DNA from 4 places in the Bradyrhizobium sp. U531 genome. Region 1 is predicted to be linked to each of the others. Evidence: predicted binding sites of a transcription regulator. Region 1 holds the regulator's gene; each other region holds the start of a gene.
The links. The regulator LexA, encoded in region 1, represses DNA repair genes until DNA is damaged. The targets are predictions, from matches to a motif close to TGTTCNNNNTGTGTTCNG.
Positions count from the first base shown of each region.

Region 2: QRQ56_RS33320 (ImuA family protein) is a predicted target of LexA. The motif match lies at 2,195-2,212, and genes of this name have one in related genera.
Region 3: QRQ56_RS19810 (DNA recombination protein RmuC) is a predicted target of LexA. The motif match lies at 1,966-1,983, and genes of this name have one in related genera.
Region 4: QRQ56_RS13975 (YifB family Mg chelatase-like AAA ATPase) is a predicted target of LexA. The motif match lies at 2,708-2,725, and genes of this name have one in related genera.

Region 1 is NZ_JASVEN010000001.1:1,070,876-1,075,083, reverse strand. It holds gene QRQ56_RS05360 (hypothetical protein) at 1-3, shown strand, start outside; gene QRQ56_RS05355 (molybdopterin molybdotransferase MoeA) at 232-1,443, shown strand; gene lexA (transcriptional repressor LexA) at 1,620-2,321, shown strand; gene QRQ56_RS05345 (hypothetical protein) at 2,388-2,642, opposite strand; gene QRQ56_RS05340 (hypothetical protein) at 2,893-3,327, shown strand; gene QRQ56_RS05335 (ComEC/Rec2 family competence protein) at 3,336-4,208, opposite strand, start outside.
Region 2 is NZ_JASVEN010000010.1:268,564-272,771, forward strand. It holds gene QRQ56_RS33315 (Y-family DNA polymerase) at 1-1,443, opposite strand, end outside; gene QRQ56_RS33320 (ImuA family protein) at 1,346-2,128, opposite strand; gene QRQ56_RS33325 (putative DNA modification/repair radical SAM protein) at 2,293-3,528, shown strand; gene QRQ56_RS33330 (UdgX family uracil-DNA binding protein) at 3,528-4,208, shown strand, end outside.
Region 3 is NZ_JASVEN010000004.1:71,387-75,594, forward strand. It holds gene QRQ56_RS19800 (AmpG family muropeptide MFS transporter) at 1-125, opposite strand, end outside; gene QRQ56_RS19805 (GIY-YIG nuclease family protein) at 306-608, opposite strand; gene QRQ56_RS19810 (DNA recombination protein RmuC) at 739-1,935, opposite strand; gene def (peptide deformylase) at 2,106-2,630, shown strand; gene fmt (methionyl-tRNA formyltransferase) at 2,753-3,676, shown strand; gene truA (tRNA pseudouridine(38-40) synthase TruA) at 3,797-4,208, shown strand, end outside.
Region 4 is NZ_JASVEN010000002.1:444,878-449,085, reverse strand. It holds gene QRQ56_RS13985 (ATP-binding protein) at 1-410, opposite strand, end outside; gene QRQ56_RS13980 (hypothetical protein) at 536-1,003, opposite strand; gene QRQ56_RS13975 (YifB family Mg chelatase-like AAA ATPase) at 1,111-2,649, opposite strand; gene QRQ56_RS13970 (PilZ domain-containing protein) at 2,878-3,123, shown strand; gene QRQ56_RS13965 (tetratricopeptide repeat protein) at 3,203-3,988, shown strand; gene QRQ56_RS13960 (AAA family ATPase) at 4,010-4,208, opposite strand, start outside.

The DNA of each region.
Region 1 (4,208 bases):
TGATCGATGCTGGCCGTGGCGCTGGTCATTCTCGTCCTCGCCATGGCCACGCTGCTGCCGATCGGTCTCATTCTCTGGATCATGCCGCGTCGCGCTTGAGCTTGCTTTCCATCCGAAGGTGAAAGCAGCGAAATCCATCGCCCGCGCCATCGCCATCTTTGCCTCTGTTCCCACGCTCGGTTAGAAGACTGTCGGAACATTCGTCCGACCCTGCCGAGCTGGAGTTTCGCCGTGGCCCTGATGCCGGTTTCCGACGCCCTTGCTGCGGTGCTGGCGGGTGCAGAGCCGCTGCCTGAGCAGATGGTTTCGCTCGACGAAGCCCATCACCGCGTGCTCGCTCATGACGTCGCGGCGCGGCGCACGCAGCCGCCCCAGGCCATGTCGGCGATGGACGGCTATGCGGTGCGCGCGGCCGATGCGGCCAGGATCGATGCCAAACTGACGGTAATCGGCGAAGTCGCAGCGGGCCGGCCCTTTGCTCAAGCGGTCGGCGCCGGCGAAGCCGTGCGAATCTTCACCGGCGGCGTCGTCCCCGAGGGGGCGGACGCCGTGGTGATCCAGGAGGACACCGTCGCCGACGGTAACAGCGTCACGATCAGGGAGGCTGCGATCGTCGGACGGCATATCCGCCCGGCCGGCGTCGATTTCCGCGAGGGCGAGGTGCTCCTGCGCAAGGGAAACCGCCTGACGGAACGCGATCTCTCGCTCGCGGCGGCGATGAATTACCCGCACCTCGCGGTCTGCCGCCGCCCGAAGGTCGCAATCCTCGCCACCGGCGACGAGCTTGTGATGCCAGGCACCACGCCGGGGCACGGCCAGATCGTCTATTCGAACGGCTATGCCCTGCACGCGCTCGCCCGCAGCGAGGGCGCCGAGACCATCGACCTTGGCGTGGCCGCCGATACGCTTGCAGCCACAGCCGCCGGCATCCGGCGCGCCCGCGAGAGCGGTGCCGACATCCTGATCACCACCGGCGGCGCGTCGGTCGGCGACCACGATCTGGTGCAGCAGGCACTGAAGGACGAAGGCACGGCGATGTCGTTCTGGAAGATCGCGATGCGGCCCGGCAAGCCGATGATGCACGGCCGGCTCGGCGCGATGCGTGCGGTCGGCCTGCCCGGCAATCCCGTGTCGTCCTATGTGTGCGCCTTCCTGTTCATGGTGCCGCTGATTCGCGCGCTGTCGGGCCGTTCAGTGATTCATCATCGTCGCGAGCGCGCCGTGCTCGGAAAAGATCTCGGCGCCAACGACCAGCGCGAGGATTATCTGCGCGCGCGCCTGGAGCTGCGCGACGACGGCACGCAGATCGCCCTGCCCGTCAATCATCAGGACTCCTCTCTGCTTGCGAATCTCGCTGCGGCACAGGTACTTCTCGTGCGCCCGCCGTTCGCACCGAAGGCCGAGGCCGGCAGCCCCTGCGAGGTGCTGCGGCTCCCCGCCTGATTTGCGCGATTACACGCATTCCGCGAGTTTCGTTTCGTTCACGGTAAATTAAGCAGTTGCGGAACATGTATCGAACATATAGTGTCCGTTCATGATTTGTTTCGAGGATGTAGCGGCTTATCGCTGAATTCATCGTCTCGGAATCGAACGACATCAACCGGGGGACTTTGGTCGAGATGTTAACGCGCAAACAATACGAGCTTCTGCGGTTCATCAGCGAACGTCTGAAGGAAAGCGGCGTACCGCCCTCCTTCGACGAGATGAAGGATGCGCTCGACCTGCGCTCGAAGTCGGGCATTCACCGCCTGATCACCGCGCTCGAAGAGCGCGGCTTCATCCGCCGCCTGCCCAACCGCGCCCGCGCCATCGAAGTGATCAAGCTGCCGGAGCTCCAGGCTGCTGCCAGCAACCGACGCGGCTTCACGCCGAGCGTCATCGAGGGCAATCTCGGCAAGGTCCGCGCGAGCTCCATCCCGTCCGCGGACGAGGGCGAGCGCCCCGTGGCGGTGCCGGTGATGGGCCGCATCGCCGCCGGTACGCCGATCGAGGCCCTGCAGACCCGCAGCCACACGATCAGCGTACCGCCCGACATGCTCGGCTCCGGCGAGCACTACGCCCTTGAAGTGCGCGGCGATTCCATGGTCGAGGCCGGTATCCTCGACGGCGACATGGCTCTGATCCAGCGCAACGAGAGCGCCGATACCGGCGACATCGTGGTGGCGCTGATCGACGATGAGGAAGCGACCCTCAAGCGCTTCCGCCGCCGCGGTGCCTCGATCGCGCTCGAGCCGGCCAATGCCGCTTACGAGGTGCGCATCCTGCCGCCGAACCGCGTGAAGATTCAGGGCAAGCTGATCGGGCTTTACCGCAAGTACTGAGCCCGAAACGGGCTCGATACTGAAATCACCTGGCGCCTGTTGCGCGCCGTCGATCGGCAGCGCCGATCAGAGATTGGAGCGGATGATGGTCCGCTCCGGCTGGATGGTCCTTCTGGTATTGCACAGATTGTCCGGCCCTTCTTTCACGGCGAGAGTCTCGGCAAGCCGCGCGAAGCCAGAGCGCATCGCAGTTCTTTCGAGACCGCCATGTGCCAGTTCGTTCTGTGCCAATTTATTTTGAGTGGTGCGCGACGGCGCTGATCCCCGCATCAGCGTCGCGCGTTGCCCATGTGTCATGGGTGATGACCGGGCAATGCGCATTGCAATCGCGAGCCGCGATTCTCTTTGACGATCTCAAGCCATTCGATTTCCGCGGTCGTCGACAACCGCCTGCCCGAATGCACGCAGGCAGACTTTGTTCCTGTCGGATTCGAAAAGATAAAGTGATCGCGGCACGTGGATCCCAGCCGTAGATTTGCCTACAACCAAGCAGAGCGTTGCGTGCTTCCACTCCGAGGCCTGTGCCTCCAAGGCAGGTGCGGGTCGTCATCTTCGAATGAGGAGCAACCCGATGTGTGACTACAGCCTGCATGCCGTCGCGACGCGCCCCGCTGAAGTGGGCGAGACGATCGTCACGACAACGTTCCGCGGCACCTCGACGCGCGGCTTCGCCTCCGAGGCCGATCTCACCGTTGCGGTCTGCCTGCTGCCGGGAACGGAGCTCGCCTTCGCCGACAACGTCCGTTACGACAACCGCTGGATCTGGACGCGCACCGTCAACTCCCGCGTCGGCAAGTTCGGCAAGATCGATCCGCACGTTCCCGATCGTCACCATGACGCGATCGAATTTCCTGATGGCAAGTACGTACTGGTGACGCAGCTTGTCGAAGGCCAGCGCGCAACCGTGCTGCAACTGCCGGTGACGCAGCCGCTCGGCGAACGCGAGCACAAGCCTGAGACCACCGCCGACAGCCGGTCCCCGATCACGCCGATGCCGATCGGCTGACAGAGACGTCAGTCCTCCGCCTGAAGATCGGCCTCCGACGGGGTCGCATCCTTGGCGCGCGGAGCCGCCGCCCTCGGCATCAGGGCCGTTTCGAAATCTCCCTCGCCGGCGGCCGCCGGCGACCAGGGGCGGTTCGTGCCTCTCGCCCTCACCGCCTGAACCGAAAAGCCGTCGCCACGCCGGGTCAGCGCCAGCGTACCCTGTCGCAGCAGCCTTGGCCGGTCCACCACCATCGCCGCGCAGTCCGGCGGCGCCGGCCGCGACGTCACCACCAGCGCTGCGCGGCTGCAATCGTCCGCGAGCGCGTCGATGCGCGAGGCCAGCGCGACCAGCCGTCCGTCGGCGAGCGGCGTGACGCAGCCCGCCTCGTCGCACGATATGCCCTCAGTCAGCGAGGCGCTGCCGGCATCGCGGGAATCGGCATCGGCCGCGAGCCATTCCTTCAGCAGGAAATTGTCCTTGCCCGTCCTGATCAGATGCAGACGCCCGTCCCCGCCTCGCACCGCGACGCTGGCGCCGTCCCGGGCAACCAGGATGTCGGGCTGCCGCACCGACAGGCCCCAGGCGATGGAAGCCAGCAGCACGGCGGCACCGCACCAGCGCAAGGGCGTGCGCAACAGGCCCATCAGGATGAGGCCGAGGCTCGCCGCGATCAGCGGCGCGATGCCGAAAGCGGGAATGCGGCCGACCGCGCCCGGCAGCGCCGCCACCCAACGCGACACCGCAACCATCCAGTCGATACCGATCCCCATCAGCCACCAGAACACACCATCGAGCCCGAAAGGCGCCGCGAGCAGGCCCAACAGCCCCGCCGGCATCACCAGCGCCGAGACCACCGGCATCGCGCCGAGATTGGCGAGCACGCCATAGGGCGTGACACG
Region 2 (4,208 bases), on a different contig from region 1:
CTGCTTGCCGTCCTGCCGCCACCATTCCATCGCGATGCGCTCGGGTCCTTCCACCCGCACCACCGCATGTTTTGCGCGCCGCCAGGTGAATTGATGCGGCGGGCCATCGGGCACGGTCGCGAACGGCACGGTGACCGGTTCCGGCTTGTCGAACAGCCGCAAGGGGCGCAGCGGCGGCTCGCTCTCGGCACGTGCAGGCCATTCGGCCTGCATGGCGGCGGCGAGATGATGCTGCGCCGGCGCGGCCAGCACCGCCTGCTCGGGGATATGGGTGTCCTCAGGCAGATGCACGACGACGCGTTTTCCCCCGATGCGCGCGGCGATGCGGTCGATCAGCGCGGAGAGTTCGTCATTGTCGTGGACATGGGCGTCGAGATCGCGTTGCTCCTGCACCACGATCTCGGTGCGGCTCGCCGACAGCCGCACCATGTCGAAGCCGAAGCCGGGATCGAGGGGATCGGCGAGCGCATCGAGCCGCTCGCGGAACAGACGGTCGATCACCGCGCTGCGCGTCACGGGACGTCCGGTCTCGACCACGATCGCGCGCACCGCGCCGTCGGTGCGGAAGAACGCGGCTTCGAGGCGCCGCGCGCCCTTGCCCTGCTTCTCCATGGAGGCGATCAGCGTGCCCGCCAGCCGCGACAGCGTCATCGCGATCATGGTGTCGGTCGCGATCGGTTCGGCGAAGCGCTTCTCGACGATGTAATCGGGCAGCGGCTTGCGCGGGCTGATCGGCGCATCGCCCTGGCCCAGCGCATGCGCGAGCAACGTGGAGAACCGGGCGCCGAACCGCGCCGTGATCTCGCTCGGCGAGCGCGCGGCGACGTCACCGATGGTCTTGAGGCCGGCGCGGCGCAGGCCGGTGGTGACGGCCTCGTCCGCACCGAGCGCGGATACCGGAAACCGGTCGATCGCCGCCGCCTCGCCGCCATCGGCAACGATGCTGCCGGAGGCCTGCCGCGTCAGCGTGCGCGCGCAGACCGAGGTGCCGGCGATCGCTGCACCCACGGCAAAGCCCTGGCGCGCGAGCGCGCGGACCAGCGTCTGCAGCAGCGCCGCCTCACCGCCGAACAGATGCGCGCAGCCGGTGATATCCAGGAACAGCCCGTGCGGCGGATCGAGCGCCACCAACGGCGTGAAGCGGTCGCACCAGTCGGCGATGTCGCTGAGCGTCCTGGCATCGGCCACGGTATCGGCGTCGAACACACGCAAGTCCGGGCACATTGCCCGCGCATTGGCCAGGGGCTGGCCGATATACAGGCCGAGACGTTCGGCGGCCTCGTCCAGCGCATGGATCACCAGCGCATTGTTGTCCTTGATGACGACGATGCTCGGTTCATTAGTCTTATCCAACGCGTTGAAGAACCGCTGGATCCGGTCGATAGGCAGGCGCGGCAGCCACAGGCTGAGAATACGTCGACGGTTCACTGAACTGGCACTCATCACAATTCCATTCCATGATCCACCGGCCGCATTGGCCGTGACGATTACGCAAGAGCTCGGCATCGAAGCGCGGCGCGCCCCAGGCGTCCCATGCTGCGCCAGGCGGCGAATGCGCCGCGCGCAGCATCCATCGCGTCTCCGCGGTCGAGGGCAGCGGCTGTGCCGCCATCCGCAGCATCAGCCCGGTGACGCCGGACGATTGCGCGGCCAGCGTCAGCTTGCGGCTCGCCACGAGATCGAACTGCCTGACATCGCCCCAAAGCTCGAGCACGACGGCGCCGAGCGCGTCGCAGGCCAGCGCATCGGCCGAGCTGCGTAGCGCGCTCTCGACATCGGCGGCGCGCACCATCACCAGGCGGCGCGGATCGAGGCCGAGCTCGGCGAGCCCGCTCATCGACAGCGCGCCGGCTTCCAGTTCCGAAAAATCCTGCCGCACCCACAGCAGCGGCCGCTGCGCCGAGACCCGCCCCGCCAGACCCATGACGAAACCCGTCGCGGCCGTGCCCTGGCGCCCTTCGCAAAACACCTCGTGGATCGCCGCGCGCGCGAGCCCGCCTTTCAGCACGGCGTCGGCCTCGCTGTGGCCGAGCGCGACGCGATGGTGCGGATGCACGACCGCCGCCGTCTCGATGCGCTCGATCTGGCCGCGCAAGGTCGCAAGCGCGCTGATGCGTGCGCCGCTCATGCTCGCCGCTCCTTCGAAAGGTGAGTGCCGAAATTCCTGGAAATAAGAACCTGCGGCTGGCTCATTTGTTCATGATATGTTCTAATATAAAGCTAACGCCGGCCGGTGAGTCAATCGAATTGCGGCTCATCCGGATTCGTCAGCTGAATCAAAGGGATTCCGGGATGGACGTACAACGCAAGCTGGAAATTCTGGCGGATGCCGCCAAGTACGACGCCTCGTGCGCCTCCAGCGGCACCGAGAAGCGGGATTCCAGCGACCGCAAGGGCATGGGCTCGACCGCGCCCGGCATGGGCATCTGCCATTCCTACGCGCCGGACGGGCGCTGCATCTCGCTGCTCAAGGTGCTGCTGACCAACGCCTGCAATTACGACTGCCTCTATTGCGTCAACCGCGCCTCCTCCAACGTGCCGCGCGCCCGCTTCACCGTCGACGAGGTGGTCAAGCTGACGCTCGATTTCTACAGGCGCAATTACATCGAGGGCCTGTTCCTCTCCTCCGGCATCATCCGCAGCCCCGACTACACCATGGAGCAGGTCGTGAGTGTCGCGCGAAAACTGCGCGAGGAGCATCACTTCCGCGGCTACATCCACCTCAAGACCATTCCCGAGGCCGACGACGCGCTGATCGCGGAGGCCGGCAAATATGCCGACCGTCTCTCCATCAACATCGAGATGCCCGAGGAAACGAGCCTGCAGCAATTCGCGCCCGAGAAGGACGTCCGCGCGATCCGTCGCACCATGGGCCGGCTGCGGCTGAAGCTCGACGAAGCCGAGGAGAACCGGGTAGCGAAGACCAAGGCGAGGCCGCAGCGCTTTGCGCCCGCAGGCCAGAGCACGCAGATGATCGTCGGCGCAGATAGCGCCTCCGATCACACCATTCTCCACACCAGTTCAAATCTCTACGGCTCATACAAGTTGAGGCGCGTCTATTACTCCGCCTTCAGCCCGATCCCGGACGCCAGCCGCGCCTTGCCTCTGGTGCAGCCGCCCTTGCAGCGCGAGCACCGGCTCTACCAGGCGGACTGGCTGATGCGGTTCTACGGCTTCGACGTTGCGGAGATCGTCGACGACAACGCCATGCTGCCGCTCGACATCGACCCGAAGCTCGCCTGGGCGCTACGCCACCGCGACCGCTTCCCGCTCGACGTCAACCGCGCCAGCCGCGAGGAGCTGCTGCGCGTGCCGGGCTTCGGCACCAAGGCCGTGGAGCGCATCATCGCAACGCGGCGCACCACCACGATCCGCCTCTCCGACCTGGCGCGGCTGCATGTGCCCAGGCACAAGGCGCTGCCGTTCATCGTCCTCAGCGATCACCGCCCATCCCCGCATCGCCTCGATGCGGCCGGGCTGATCGAACGCTTCAAGCCGAAAGCAACGCAATTGGGATTTGGCTTCTGATGCCCTACATCACCCTCGACACCGAAACCGATTTCGACGGCTGGCGCAAAGCCGCGCGGTCGCTCGTGCTGCGTCACGTCGAACCGCGCGAGGTCACATGGGCCGTGCATGGCGGCGAAGCCGATCTGTTCGCGCCGTCAGCACCGTCTCCGATCCTCGAGGTCAATGACGGCACTTTCAATGTCTCGGCGAAATTCGTCGATCTCGCCAGGGCCGCGATCCTGCATCGCGATCCCGAACGCTTTGCGATTCTCTATCGCCTGCTCTGGCGCCTGAAGGACAATCACGACCTCATCGACGTCGCGACCGATGCCGATGTCGCGCAGGTCGTTGCGATGGCGCGCGCGGTCCATCGCGACGAGCACAAGATGCACGCCTTCGTCCGCTTCCGCGAGATCGGCCGCGAGCGCGCCGCGCATTACGTCGCCTGGTTCGAGCCGGAGCATCACATCGTCGAGCTCGCAGCCCCGTTCTTCGCCAAGCGCTTTGCCGACATGCCCTGGTCGATCCTGACGCCGGACCTCTGCGCGCATTGGGACGGCCATGCGCTGTCGTTCACGCCGGGCGTCAGCAAGAGCGAGGCACCAAGCGAAGACCGGCTGGAGGAAACCTGGCGGCGCTATTACGCCAGCATCTTCAATCCGGCTCGCCTCAAGGTGAAGGCGATGCAGGCCGAGATG
Region 3 (4,208 bases), on a different contig from region 1:
AGGCCGGAGGAGAAGCCGAGAAACAGCACGATCAGCACCCGCGGTTGCAGGTAAACGGCAAGACTGTCGCGCCAGGAGGTCGCAGGGGCGGGAGCGGCGGATGAGGTCGCGTCGGGTGCGGTCATGGGGCGATGTTAGCAGATTCTGGGGGAAAAGACTCGCTGGCGTCAGAGAGGCGTAAGCGCCTTCAGCATCCTCGCTGTCATCGTCCGCGAAGGCGGACGATCCAGTATTCACCAGCGATTCGGTTCAATCAGAGCTGCTGCGGCGTACTGGATACCCCGCCTTCGCGGGGTATGACGGCGTCACGGTGGCCCGGCAATCTCGTGATACAGATCATCCCAATTCGGATTGTGCTGTTCGATCAGCCGAACTTTCCAGGCCCTGTTCCACTTCTTGAGCCGTTTCTCCCGCTTGATTGCGTTCTCTGGGTCGTCGAACTGTTCGAAGTAGACCAGTCTTGCGACATCATACTTCTCTGTGAAGCTCTCGATGACCTTCGACTTGTGCTGCGCTACGCGGCGGATGAGGTCGTTGGTCACGCCAATGTAGAGCGTGCCACCGATCTTGCTGGCGAGAATGTAGACGTAGTAGTGGCGTCCACCCATCCGACCACCCTAGAGGTGTCACCGTCCGCGAAGGCGGACGATCCAGTACTCACCGGCGTCCCGGTTCAATCATATCCGCTGCGGCGTACTGGATGCCCCGCCTTCGCGGGGCATGACAGTGTGCCCTAATTCATTCCCCCGCCTGGAGCTTCCGCGGAAACAGCTCGCCTGCGCCCGTTGCGACCAGTCGCGGGCCTTCCGCGTCGGTCTTGCTGAAATCGAGCTCTTCGATTCGCCCGGCGCGCTTCTCGATCTTGTCGGCGGAGATCAGGATCTGGCGGACGTCCTCGTTCGCGTCGGAGAAATGTTTCTGCAGCTTGACCACGCGGTCCCTGAGACGACCCAGATCGTCGCCGAGCTTGATCACTTCGGTCTGGATCTGGTCGGCGGCATCGCGCATGCGCGCGTCCTTCATGATCTGCTGCATCACCTGGATCGCGAGCATCAGCAGCGAGGGCGACACCAGCACGACCTTGGCGCGGTAGGCCTTCTGGATCACGTCGTCGAAGCCGTCATGGATCTCGGCATAGACCGATTCTGACGGCACGAACATTAGCGCCATCTCCTGGGTCTCGCCGGTGACGAGATATTTTTCGGCGATGTCGCTGACATGCTTCATCACGTCGCCGCGCAGCCGCTGCGTGGCAACGCGCTTCTCCTCGTCGGTACGGGCGTCGTGCAGCGCGGTCATCGCCTCCAGCGGAAATTTCGCGTCGATGCAGAGCGGGCGCTGGTCGGGCAGGAACACGACGCAGTCGGGCCGCTTGCCGGTAGAGAGCGTGAACTGGAACTCGTAGGAGCCCTTGGGAAGACCGTCCTGGACGATCGCCTCCATCCGCGCCTGGCCGAAGGCGCCGCGCGACTGCTTGTTGGCGAGCACGTCGCGCAAGGTCGTCACCTGCGTGGTGAGATCGGTGAGGTTCTTGTGGGCGCTGTCGATGATGCCGAGCCGCTCGTGCAGGGCGCGCAGGCTCTCCATGGTGTTGCGGGTCGAATGTTCCATGGACTGGCCGACGCGATGCGTCACCGAATCCAGCCGCTCGTTGACCGCCCGCGCCATCTCGGCTTGGCGGCCGGCCAGCGTCTGGGTCATGGCATCGACCCTTCCCGCGGATTCGCTCTGGGCGCGTAGCACCTCGCTGAGGCGCTCCTCGAGCTCATCGGCCCGGATCGCATGCGCCATCGCGAGTTCCGCGCCGCGCCGCCCGGAGCGCGCGATCACCACCGCGATCGCCACCAGCAGGATGAGCACGAGGGCGCCGAAGCCGATCAGCGCGTCGATGGTGCGTACCGGCCAGTCGCCAGCCGTGAAAATGATCTCGTTCATGCAGCCTTGTAGCCGATTCGCCGGGCTCTCGCGAACGAAGAGGGAACGATGGCGGTTAACGACCCCCTAATTTTTATGGTTAAGGAAACCTGAAGTTTTATGGTTAGCGAGGGGTTAACGGAGTTCCCAGGCGCATTGACCGCATCCGGCATGCGGCTTAAATCGCGGCCATGGCCCTCAGAGAAATCATCATCCTGCCCGACAAGCAGCTGCGTCTCGTCTCTAAGCCGATCGAGAAGGTCACGGCCGAGATCCGCAAGCTTGCCGACGACATGTTCGAGACCATGTATGACGCACCCGGCATCGGGCTTGCGGCGATCCAGATCGCGCAGCCGCTGCGGCTGATCACCATGGACCTCGCCAAGCGCGACGAGGACGGCGAGACCAAGCCGCTGCCCCGCGTCTTCATCAATCCCGAGATCATCGCCTCCTCCGAGGAGCTGTCGGTCTACGAGGAAGGCTGCCTGTCGATTCCCGAATATTACGAGGAGGTCGAACGGCCCGCGAAGGTGCGCGTGCGCTTCACCGACCTCGACGGCAAGGTGCACGAGGAGGATGCCGAAGGCCTCTATGCCACCTGCATCCAGCACGAGATCGACCATCTCAACGGCGTGCTGTTCGTCGATTATCTGTCGAAGCTCAAGCGCGACCGCGTGATCAAGAAGTTCGAGAAAGCCGCCAAGCGCGCGGAATGAGGTTGCCGTCATTCCGGGGCGATGCGCAGCATCGAACCCGGAATCTCGAGATTCCGGGTTCGGCTCTTCGCGCCGCCCCGGAATGACCGTCAGTAGATTCGCGTTGCTCGCAGGTTTTTCCCATGCCTCTCCGCCTCATCTTCATGGGCACGCCCGATTTCTCCGTGCCGACGCTGCTCGAGCTGGTTGCGCACGGTCACGAGATCGTCGCCGTCTACACCCGCGCGCCCAAGCCGGGCGGTCGTCGCGGTCTGCAATTGCAGCCGACGCCGGTCGAGGAGGCTGCGCGAAAGCTCGGCATTCCCGTGCTGACACCGAAGACGCTGAAGACCCAGGAAGCGCTCGACGAGTTCAGCGCGTTCGGGGCCGACGCCGCAATTGTCGTCGCCTATGGCATGATCCTGCCGCAGGCGATCCTCGATGCACCAGAGCTCGGCTGCTACAATCTGCATGCTTCGCTGCTGCCGCGCTGGCGCGGCGCGGCCCCCATCAATCGCGCGATCATGGCCGGCGATGCCGAGAGCGGCGTGATGGTCATGAAGATGGATGTCGGCCTCGACACCGGCGACGTCGCCATGGCCGAGCGTCTTCCGATATCGGACACCATGACGGCGCTGGATTTGCACGACCGGCTCTCCCGCCTCGGCGCCGACCTGATGGTGCGCGCGATGGCCGCGCTCGGGCGCGGCGGACTCCAGCTCAGGAAGCAGAGCGAGGACGGCGTCACCTACGCCGCCAAGATCGACAAGGCCGAAGCGCGGATCGACTGGAGCAAGCCCGCGCGCGCGGTGCTGCGCCACATCCACGGCCTGTCGCCGTTTCCCGGCGCCTGGGCCGAGCTCGAGAATGCGCGCGTCAAGATCCTGCGCTGCGAACTGGCCGAGGGATCGGGCGCGCCGGGCGAGGCGCTCGACGATCAGCTCACCATCGCCTGCGGCGAGGACGCCATCCGCATCCTCGAGCTGCAGCGCGAGGGCAAGGGCCGCATGCAGGCCGCGGACTTTTTGCGGGGTGTGCCGGTGAAAGCGGGAGCGACGTTCACCTGACGCTGTCATACACCGCGCAGGCGGGGTATCCAGTACGCCGAGGCGTCTCGGCTCAATAGAGATGTCTCGGAGTACTGGATCGCCCGGTCAAGCCGGGCGATGACACCACCCGGATCGAGAATGCCCCGCTACAAGCTCACGATCGAATATGACGGCGCGCCGTTCTTCGGCTGGCAGGTCCAGGACACGCTGCCGTCGGTGCAGGGCGCGCTGGAAGCGGCGGTGAAGGCGATGACCGGCGAGGATCTGCGCGTGCATGGCGCGGGCCGCACCGATGCCGGGGTGCATGCACGCGGCCAGGTCGCGCATGTCGACATCGAGAAGCAGTTTCCGCCGGGCCGTTTTCGCGACGGGCTGAACGCGCATCTGCGCCCGCATCCGATCGCGGTGCTGGAAGCCGACATCGTGCCCGACAGTTTCGAGGCGCGTTTCTCGGCGGTGAAGCGCCACTACCGCTATCGCGTCATCAACACCCGCGCCAATCTCGCGCTCGACATCGGCCACGCCTGGCGCGTGCCGCGCAAGCTCGATG
Region 4 (4,208 bases), on a different contig from region 1:
TAGGCCTCGTTGGCAAAGGTGATGCGGCCGTCGGTCGCGCGCAGCACGATGAGGTCGCCCTGCTGCTCGAACAGGCTGCGGGCGCGTTCCTCGGCTTCCTTCAGCTCCCAATTGCGGTCGATCAGCGCCTCGTTGTGGGCGGCGAGCGTGCGCATCCGCTTGTTGACGAAACGCAGGCGCATGCTCAGCGTCGCAAGGCCGACGCAGGCGATCGCGAACAGGAAGCTCGCGCCGATCGCAAAGGCGTGGGGATTGTAGCCGGAGGTCTCGGACCGGCTGCCCGTGACGAAGCCATAGGCGCCGCCGAACGTCGCCGAGAAGATCACGAAAGAGCGGATCGCAAAGGCGATGCGGGGGTGCTTTCGCCTGAAGCGGCGCATGCGCACCTTGATCCGGAACGTCCGACCCATCGCCACCGACCCCGACTCTTGTCCGAAACTTCGTGCTCGCCGCGAGCGACGATGTCGCCTCGACCTTGCAAACAGTTTGAGGCCTTGGTGCCGCCTCCAAACAGGGTTGACGAGGTGTTAACGCCTCAGAGCGAGGCGGACTGGAGCTGGCGGCGGTTGCCGTTGGCGCCGACGATCAATGCGGCGGCCTCGCGCTGCGAGAACGATTTCGAGCGCACATAGATGCGGTAATCCGCCGGGCCTTCGGTGGTCAGATAGATCACCTGGCCGCCGTCGACGGGCTGGGCGGCAATCGAGACGAGGCGCGTCGCGGGATTGGCCTGGCAGGAATCCGGCTCGGAACCGAGGCCGTCGTCGACCACGGCGAAGTCCGCCGCGTCGGCATCGTCGGTGATCTGAACCCGCACCGTGGCGCGCTCCGGATCTTCGGTGAAGGCGACATGCACGCCGGCGGTCCAGAACAGCGAGGTGAGCTCGACCGAGGTGTCGCCCAGGGCGATGCAGGGATGCGAGACCGATCCGATCTCCGCGCGGGCGAACACCGCAGCCGCCAACAGGGGAACAACCGAGGCAAGGATCTTGAGACGCAACATGACACTCTACTCGCCAGGCCCCGGGAACTCTGAACGAAGATGAGCGGGCCTTATGGTTTGCAGAGCGTAAAGGAAACTCGTTACCGCCGGGTTGATGCGCGGAATGATCAGGCGAGCTGCCGTACATCCTCCGCGAGTGCGCGATAGGACAGCGCTTCGGCGAGATGCAGCCGGCCGATCTTGTCGGCGGAATCGAGGTCGGCGAGCGTGCGCGCCACCCGAAGCACGCGGTGATAGCCACGCGCCGACAGCCGCATCGTCTCGGCGGCCTCGCGCAGCAGCTTCGCGCCCTGCGCATCGGGCTTGGCGATCTCCTCCAGCACGGAGGCGGGCGCTTCGGCATTGGTGCGGATGTTGGGCAGACCGGCATCCGCGTAACGCGCGAGCTGGATATCGCGTGCGGCGGCGACGCGCGCAGCGACCTCGGCCGATCCTTCCGCAGGCGGCGGCAGGATCAGGTCGGCCGCGGTCACGGCGGGAACCTCGATGCGCAGATCGATACGGTCCATCAGCGGGCCCGAGATGCGCGCCTGGTAGTCGCTCGTGCAGCGATCGATGCGGCCGCGCTTGCAGGCATAGCCTGGCTCGAACGCGTTGCCGCAGCGGCACGGATTCATCGCAGCGACCAGCATGAAGCGGGCAGGGTAGGTGACGCGGTGATTGGCGCGCGACACCGCGACCTCGCCGTTCTCCAGCGGCTGGCGCAGCGAATCCAGCACGCGCGGATCGAATTCGGGGAGCTCGTCGAGGAACAGCACGCCCTGATGCGCCAGCGAGATCTCGCCGGGCTTGGCGCGCATGCCGCCGCCGGTGAGCGCGGCCATGCTGGCGGAATGATGTGGCGAGCGGAACGGCCGCCGCGCCGTCAGCGCGCCGCCTTCGATCTCGCCGGCGACGGAGGCGATCATCGAGACTTCCAGCAGCTCGCCCGGCGACAGCGGCGGCAGGATCGAGGGCAGGCGCGCCGCCAGCATCGACTTGCCGGCGCCCGGCGCGCCGATCATCAGCAGATGATGTCCGCCGGCCGCCGCGATCTCCAGCGCGCGCTTGGCGCTTTCCTGGCCCTTGATGTCGCGCAGGTCGAGCGTGGAGGCGGCGGCCTCGTGCACCCTGGGCGAGGGCCGCGACAGCACCTGCGTGCCCTTGAAATGGTTGGCGATCTGGATCAGCGAGTGCGCGGCGATGATCTGGATGTCCGGGCTCGCCCACGCTGCTTCGGAGCCGCAGGCGGCCGGGCAGATCAGTCCTTCCTCGCGCATATTGGCGCCGATGGCGGCGGGAAGAACGCCGGCCACGGGCGCGATCGAGCCGTCGAGGCCGAGCTCGCCGAGCACGGTGAAACCGGTCAGCGCGTCCGGCGGAATCGCTCCGATCGCCGCCATCAGGCCGAGCGCGATCGGCAGGTCGTAATGGCTGCCTTCCTTCGGCAAGTCGGCGGGTGCCAGATTGACGATGATGCGCCGCGCCGGCAGCGCGAGCCCCGAGGCGATCAATGCCGAGCGGACCCGTTCGCGCGCTTCCGACACGGCCTTGTCCGGCAGGCCGACGATGGCGAAGGCCGGAAGTCCCGGTGCGACCTGCACCTGCACGTCGACCGCGCGGGCCTCGATCCCCTCAAAGGCGACGGTGGAAACCCGCTGAACCATGCTCAAACCAGCCTGCCCTCTCGCACAATTAGGGGTAGCAGAGCCCGGCCCGCGGCGCAAGAACAATACGGGAACAACTATTGTGGGGCGGGTAAGTCCTAACCAATCGTAAACACGGCCGGGACACTACGTCTCGAATGCCGGCGTCCGTGCTCAGCACATCCCAACATATGTCCGCTACTTCTAAGCCTGCGGGATGGGCCGTGGTCTAACGGGTGAACAGTTCAAATGCTTGCAAATCGCCGGAGAAGCGAACGTCGGGTGTGCAGCCGTCTCGCCAAGATCCATTTTGGCGCGGGCTCGCTGCCGCGGGACTGCACCATCACCGATATTTCGGCTGGTGGCGTGAAGGTCGTGGCCGAATTCCTGGAAGTGCCGCCGCAATTCACCATCATCTTCGCGCCGGATTATTCCCGGCAGTGCCGCCTGCGCTGGCGCATCGGCTGCGAATTCGGTGCTGAATTCACCGACTGAGGTCTCACGGGCCGCGTCCTTAACGGGACTTTAGCGTTAATCGGTAAGCATCTCTGATCAGTTGCCGAGTGATCAGAGTATGTCCAAGCGTTTGCCCCTCGCCTTCCCCCCGGCGAGATATCTGTGTTCCGCCGTTCTGATCCTTGCCCTCGGCGGCTGTCAGACCACCGGCATCGAGGACGTCACCGGAGCGCTCGGCGACAAGCAGGAATCCGCCGCCAAAGCTGACGCCAAATCGGACGCCAGGCCGGAGATGGACGCATTGCGCGAGCGGTACCGCGCCCGGCCCAGCGATCCCGCAATTGCCCTCGAATACGGCAAGGCGCTGCGCGGCAGCGGCCAGCGCGCCCAGGCGGTCGCGGTGCTCGAGCAGGCCGTGCTCGCCCATCCCAGCAACAAGGCGCTGCTCGCCGGCTATGGCCGCGCGCTCGCCGACAACGGTACTTTCCAGCAGGCCTTCGATGTCCTCGGCCGCGCGCATAGCCCTGAGGATCCCGATTGGCGCATCCTGTCGGCGCAAGGCGCCGCGCTCGATCAGCTCGGCCGCAACGAGGAAGCGCAGCAATACTACGCCGCGGCGCTGAAGATCGTGCCGAACGAGCCGACCGTGCTGTCCAATCTCGGCCTGTCCTACATGCTGCAGAACAATCTGCCGAAAGCCGAACAGGTGCTCGGCCGCGCCTATCAGCGCAATCAGAACGACGTGCGGGTTCGCGCCAATCTGGCGCTCGTGCTGGGATTGCAGGGCCGCGAGTCCGAGGCCGAGATCCTCGTGAAGGCAGATTTGCCGCCGGACCAGGCCGCGGCCAAGGTCGCGGCGCTGCGGCAGCTGCTGGCCAAGAAGCAGCAGCGGGCGGACAAGTAATCCGCCCGGTTTGGTGTACGTCTACGACGCTTTGCGATGCGGGGCGGATCCACGCCCCGACCGGCCCTTCAGCTTCCTCAGCAGCGGCTCGAGCAGCGAGCGCTTCGGCTTCTTCACCTCGCCGCGGCCGGCGAGGCGGTTCGCCATGTTCTGAAACAGCTCGGTGGTGCGGTGGTTCTTGGAGACCTCCGCGATCATCTGGCCGTTATTGGCCGCGGTC